Regions from separate parts of the Vibrio tapetis subsp. tapetis genome, predicted to be linked through region 2. Evidence: riboswitches for the same ligand, from Rfam matches in the RefSeq annotation. Region 2 holds a riboswitch; the other holds the start of a gene.
What was found. Region 2 has a riboswitch for thiamine pyrophosphate ahead of thiC (phosphomethylpyrimidine synthase ThiC). Riboswitches for the same ligand answer to the same signal wherever they lie in the genome.
Positions count from the first base shown of each region.

Region 1: it holds a riboswitch for thiamine pyrophosphate, as region 2 does, so the genes downstream of both, thiD (bifunctional hydroxymethylpyrimidine kinase/phosphomethylpyrimidine kinase) here and thiC (phosphomethylpyrimidine synthase ThiC) in region 2, are expected to answer to the same signal.

Region 1 is NZ_LT960612.1:339,250-342,666, reverse strand. Features, by position in the region: gene VTAP4600_RS18600 (diguanylate cyclase) at 1-389, shown strand, start outside; gene VTAP4600_RS18595 (dihydrofolate reductase family protein) at 472-1,008, opposite strand; gene VTAP4600_RS18590 (TetR/AcrR family transcriptional regulator) at 1,109-1,684, shown strand; TPP riboswitch at 1,828-1,926, shown strand; gene thiD (bifunctional hydroxymethylpyrimidine kinase/phosphomethylpyrimidine kinase) at 1,995-2,870, shown strand; gene VTAP4600_RS18580 (ABC transporter ATP-binding protein) at 2,999-3,417, shown strand, end outside.
Region 2 is NZ_LT960611.1:3,389,549-3,392,965, forward strand. Features, by position in the region: gene thiC (phosphomethylpyrimidine synthase ThiC) at 1-1,631, opposite strand, end outside; TPP riboswitch at 1,753-1,872, opposite strand; gene crcB (fluoride efflux transporter CrcB) at 1,937-2,320, opposite strand; gene VTAP4600_RS15210 (MFS transporter) at 2,551-3,417, shown strand, end outside.

The DNA.
Region 1 (3,417 bases), on a different replicon from region 2:
ACATTGATTTAAATCGTTTTAAGCAAGTCAATGACAGTCATGGTCATGAAGCGGGAGATGTGTTGTTGAAGCATATCGCTACCTTGTTGCAACACAGTGTGAGAACCAGTGATGTCGTTGCTCGATTTGGTGGTGACGAATTTACCGTGTTGCTGTACAGAGTCTCTGATGCTGATAAGGTCTCGAAGATCATTGCGAAGATCCGCGGACAAATTGAAGCCAGTCCGATTATATTCGATGGCCATGAGATCAAGCCATCTTTGAGTATTGGTTATACCATTTATGATGGGCAAGAAACGACCATCACAGAGTTATTGTCTGAAGCGGATAAAAGCATGTACGCAAACAAAAATGCGCTGAAGTTAAAGTTAGCGAGTAAAGCCGTATAGTCGGCAGAGTGATACGTTAAGCTTAGATTTGCTTGCACTTGGGCCACGAATCAAGGCAAGCAATTCGATCATTTTGTCTATTTTAACCTTTATCTCTTACATAATGACTTTGCACTATCGCATTGAGGAAGCTCTGACTTTTAACTAGCTTAAAGTTAAGAGGCTCAACTAAATTACCAAATAAGGGGGAGCCTCCACCGAGTAAAATAGGAATGGTAGAAATAATCAGCTCGTCGATTAAGTCTTCTTTCAGAAAGCTCTGTACTGTAACACCGCCATCAATGTAGAGATCATTAAAGCCTTTGTCCTTGATTTCTTGTAGCACAGATTTTAACTCACCCTTGACCAAAAATATCTTGTCTTCATAGCCGTTAGGTACGCTTGTTAATGTGTTACTAAGGACAAATACTGGCTTGGTATATGGCCATTCAATACCAAAGCTGAGAACCATTTCCATTGTGTTTCGTCCCATTACCATGGCGTCAATACGGGAGAAATGTTCGGCGTAGCCCATGTCGTCACCATTCGGATTAGGAATGGTATGGAGCCAATCTAGGCCATCGTTTTGATCAGCAATGTAGCCATCTAGGCTGGTGGCAATATAAACACTGTTTGACATTTTTGACTCCAAATTTTAGAAGAAACTTGGCTTACCCGGCCGAGTTGTATAAAATAATTCTACGGTGTAGAAATTAATACTAGTTTAGTGGTGAGAACAAATGTCTGTCAATGAAAAAAAACGCGGTAGGCCTAAGACCAAACAAAGCCAGTTGAGTGCAGAGGTTATTTTATCAGAAGCCAAAAGTATGATGCGTACGGATGAGAAAATTCCGAGCATAAGGAAGTTGGCTGTGAACTTAAATGTCGATGCAATGGCGATTTATCACTATTTTACCAACAAGAACTCGCTGTTGGAGTCTATTACTGTCTCATTAATTGGGGACATTTATCAGCCCATTGAGAGCGAGGATTGGCAGACCGAGCTACATAAGTTATGCCACAGTTATGTGAGCTTATTACATGATTATCCCGGCCTGTTAGAGACACTATTAACCATGAACTCGGTGAGCCCAGCACAAGTTTTTATTCAACGTTTCGAACGGATAATTTCGCCCTTGGGGCTTTCAAGCACTTCGATTAAAAATACCTTAGATTTGTTAGCAGACTACTTACATGGCTTTGTATTGGCATTGAATTGTAACCAAGGCGCTACGCTATCCATGGATGCGCTTTCGGGGCCGTTGACGATGGTGTTCTTAGCTTTGAAACACGCGGATAAAAACGTAAAAGAATAGACCGCTCAATAAGCGACAGTGTTAACGGAGTAAAGTGGAAAAGGTAATGAAAGTGAGTGGGGATAATGACGGTCGATGTTAACTCACCCATTAACAATTTAATCAAAACGTTGCCCTTTTAGTATAAGTTGTTATTATCGCCGCATACATAGTCGGGGGGCCTTAGGGCTGAGATCGCATACGCGAGACCCGTTGAACCTGATTCAGTTAACACTGACGTAGGGAACTATAAGTCTTGCTGATGATACAGTGCACACGTTTGCCTGATTTTTAGTAAGCACAGTTCCTATGCGCCAGTATAGGAGCTTTAATGTCATACTCTACAGCCACGCATTTTGCGACAAGTTCTTCTTCATCTATATCAGCTTTACCTACTGACACTCCTATTGTTTTAACTATCGCAGGATCAGATTCTGGTGGTGGAGCGGGTATTCAGGCCGACATCAAGGCCATTTCTGCAACCGGTAGCTACGCGTGTTCGGTCATCACGGCTATTACTGCTCAAAACACCATCGGCGTTTCCGCTATTTTCCCTATTCCTCTTGAACACGTTGAAAAGCAACTTGATGCGGTGTTTTCCGATCTCAATATTGTTGCTGTTAAAGTCGGCATGTTGGCGGATTCCGACATCATTAAGGTAGTTTCGGCGAAGCTTAAGCAATTCAAGCCTCAGTTTTTGGTTATTGATCCAGTCATGGTGGCGACCAGCGGTGACATGTTGCTAGAAGAGTCGGCCATTCACACTTTAAAAACAGAACTATTGCCGATGGCGGATGTGATCACACCTAATTTACCTGAAGGTGCCGCATTGATTGGTTGTGAAGTGCCGGAAACAGAGCAGCAAATGGCAGACATGGTGGCTCAGTTAAGAGGGCTAGGGGCTAATGCAGTCTTGCTCAAAGGCGGCCATTTAGAGCGAGACGAAAATAGCAATGATCTGTTGATCTTATCTGATGATGTCGCGCACTTAAGCGCTAAGCGTGTGAATACGAAAAATACTCACGGGACGGGGTGTACGCTTTCTTCTGCAATTGCTTCTTATCTAGCTCACGGTCATGGCCTACTCGAAGCGGTCAAGTTGGGCAAACACTATATTTCAAACGCAATCGCTCATGCTGACCAGCTAGATATAGGTAAAGGTCATGGTCCCGTGCATCACTTTTTCGCTGGATTGGGTGACAAGTAATGACCTTGGCATCCTCGGTGCAATCAGCGGAGACGAATTTGGCGGCCTGTTTACAAGGTCAAATCGCCATTCGCGCCGGTTATTTACGTTACCTCGATAGTGATAAAGCCACGCTTGAAGCGTTAAATATGCAGATCCCCGTAGGGAAGTGGACGTGTATTTTGGGCCGAAGTGGTTGCGGAAAAACATCGTTATTGCGCTACATGGCAGGCTTATTAGATGAAGTGGCAGAATGGCGAGGCGAGTTAACGGTAAATCGCGGCCAAAGCTCGAATAGCCGTGTTAATAGTCATCTACATCACCCTATTTCTCTGGTTAATAACATCGCTTATATGGCGCAGCAAGACTTGCTGATGCCATGGCTAACTGCATTGGAAAACGTGTTGCTCAGTACGCGTTTTAGTCAGGTGAGTGAGCATAGCAGCGAAGATCAAAATGAAAAGGCTCGCCACTTATTGCAAATGGTGGGATTGGCGGATAAAGCTCACCTAACACCACAGCAATTGTCCGGAGGAATGCGTCAGCGTGTGGCGTTAGCAAGGACGTT
Region 2 (3,417 bases):
CTAAATTCAAAACGTGCTTTAGATAACGCATTATCTCGAATTTGAGCCCCCGGGTGGCCTTTCGCAAGGTCAGCCGCGTGAGCAGCCAGCTTATAGGTAATCAAACCCGTTTTAACATCTTCTTTATTAGGCAAACCCAGGTGTTCTTTCGGCGTTACATAACAAAGCATGGCACATCCGTACCAACCAATTAACGCAGCACCAATACCTGAGGTGATGTGGTCGTAACCAGGAGCAATATCCGTTGTTAATGGACCCAACGTATAGAAAGGAGCTTCATGACAGTGCTCTAATTGCTCGTCCATGTTTTCTTTGATCATGTGCATCGGTATGTGACCAGGCCCTTCAATGATAACCTGAACGTCGTACTCCCATGCGATTTTGGTTAGTTCACCCAGTGTGCGTAATTCAGCAAACTGAGCTTCGTCGTTCGCATCTGCGATAGAGCCAGGACGAAGCCCATCACCCAGAGAAAGTGCCACATCATATTGAGCACAAATCTTACAAATCTCTCGAAAGTTAGTGTAAAGGAAGCTTTCTTGATGATGCGCCAAACACCACTTCGCAATAATAGAACCGCCGCGAGAGACGATGCCCGTCACCCGTTTTGCCGTCATTGGTACGTAACGTAATAACAAACCAGCATGAATGGTAAAGTAATCAACACCCTGCTCTGCTTGTTCGATCAGCGTGTCTCGCATGACTTCCCAGTTGAGGCTTTCCGCAACACCGTTCACCTTTTCAAGGGCTTGATACATAGGCACCGTACCAATTGGTACTGGGCTGTTTCGTAATATCCACTCACGAGTCTCATGGATGTTTCGACCCGTTGATAAGTCCATTACGGTATCGCCACCCCAACGGGTAGACCAAACCAGTTTCTCTACTTCTTCTTCAATTGAAGAGCTAACCGATGAATTACCAATGTTGGCATTAACTTTCACCAAGAAATTTCGACCAATAATCATCGGTTCTGCTTCTGGGTGGTTAATATTCGATGGAATAATTGCGCGCCCTTCAGCCACTTCTTTACGAACGAATTCTGGCGTGATTTCCTTAGGTAAATTGGCACCAAAATTATGACCAGGGTGTTGAATATTAAGCTGCTCATCAGCGTACTTCTGACGACCCATATTTTCGCGAATCGCGATAAACTCCATTTCTGGTGTAATCACACCTTGGCGAGCATAATGCAATTGAGTCACGCATTGACCAGGCTTACCGCGTCGAATCTTAGGTAGATTGCCATAGCGCAAGTCATCTAAGGTTTCATCCTCTAAACGTTGCTTGCTATACACCGAACTTACGTCGCCAAGTAATTCAGTATCAGAACGTTCTTCTATCCAGCTCTCACGCAATTTAGGCAGGCCGCTATAAAGGTCAATATCGTGTTCGGGATCGGTATACACACCAGAGGTGTCATATACATAGATAGGTTCATTTGGTTCAAATATCGGTGCATCTTTACTGCCGCCAACTAGACTATCAGCTAACGATATTTGACGAACAGGTACTCGAACATCAGCTCGATCACCTTGAATATACGTCTTTAGGGAGTTCGGGTAAGGTTGTACAGAAAGAGAATCAATGAAGTTTTTGGCTTCTAGCCTTGCTTGTTTACGACTCGACATAGCATTTTCCTATTTATTATAGAGGGATAAATGCTTGGCGGATTGGTGTTGCAAGAGGTGTTGATGGATCTATGCTCACGCATAAACATCAAAACATAGATACATTAGCGGAATGCCAATGAAAATATCTTCTCCTGTTCCCTTCGCAGGTATTAGCCTGATCAGGTTCAACGGATCCCGTTTTCACGGTCTCAGCTATCATCTCACAATTAAGTAGATGTAAGCACTCCGACAAGTGAAGCCATTATAAGTAAGTTTTCGAGATTTACAAACCCACTATATGCTTAATAGGCGACTAAAGCTGATTAATTTTTCATCAGCAATTGGAAACCTAACCAAGCTGCAGAAACACTTAATGCGACATTCAATAATATGTTTAAACCCATTTTAAAGAATGCTCCTTGCTGCATTAATAGAACGTTATCCATTGAGAAGGTCGAAAATGTCGTTAGAGCCCCAAGAAAGCCAAGACCAATTATTTGCCTCCACGGTTCCGTCGCCAATAGTTCATTCTCAAATGCAGCAATCAGCAACCCCATGGCAAATGAACCAATGACATTAACCGTTAATGTGCCGTAGGGAAAACCTCGACCAAATAAAGACACGCATAATTCTGAAATCAGGTATCTCGAACACGCACCAAATGCCCCGCCTAATGCGATACACCCCAAAACAAAACCCTGTCCCATAGTCACTCTCAATTCACAATTTATAAATTCGGTAATATTACTCGGCCATTTTTAGGAAAATTTTCATTAAAAACGACAACATAATGCCCCATTAACTGAACTAGAAAGTAAAAGTTACAGGAGTCACAAATGAGCAACATTCGTCGCGTAACGCATTTGCACTAGATACCTATAGCTTATCTGCTGCTTGAATGAATGCAACAGTCAATGATAAGAGGAAGGAGAGTCCGATGAGTATTCAGTATAAATTAAGTAAAGCGGCAATTGTTGCCGCCTGTATTTTATCCGCCGCAGGGGCATTAGTTTTTAATGCATTTCCTTTATTCTTAGGAAACATTGCGACTCAATATCAATTTGGTGACGAAGAGTTAGGTTTGTTAGGCGCGGCCTATTTAGGAGCTTTTGCACTCGCCGCTTTATTTGCCCCACTTTGGATGCCACGTGTCGCGTGGAAACCAGCGGCGCTTTTCGGATACGTATTTATTTTAGTTGGTAGCTACTTACTTTCACATGCCCCCGCTGATCAGGTGCACATGATCATGGCAACTATCGGTTTAGGCTCGGGTATCATCTTTACAATTTCATTAGGTGTTCTTGCCGCAGCAAAAAACCCAGATACCGCTTATGGCTGGAAGCTTGTCACCGAAATGGTCGCTGCTGGTTCTTTGATGTTTATCATGACCAGTTTGATCATCAATGAATTTGGCTATCAGGGCTTCGTTGTTGGAATCGTGGTGTTATATGGACTTTCCGCGCTGTCTATTTTCGCACTACCGAAAAACTTCATGGCGACGAGTATAGAAGCAAAGGTAAGTGGCAAAAAATCAAAGTTCAACACTTCCGCTGCGCTCGCAAGCATTGCACTCTTTTTCCAAGCAGGCACATTCTCAGGGTTATGGGGTTTCATGGAACGAATTGGTGAAATTCATGGCGTAGATAAACAGTTAATTGGCACTGTACTCGCTGCATCTATAGCGGCTGGAATATTGGGTGCTCTATGCTGTGTCGTATTAGGACAAAAACTTGGACATCGTAAGCCAATTGCTGCGGGGCTTTTCATTACTCTTGCAACATTGGCCTTACTGGAGTGGAATACG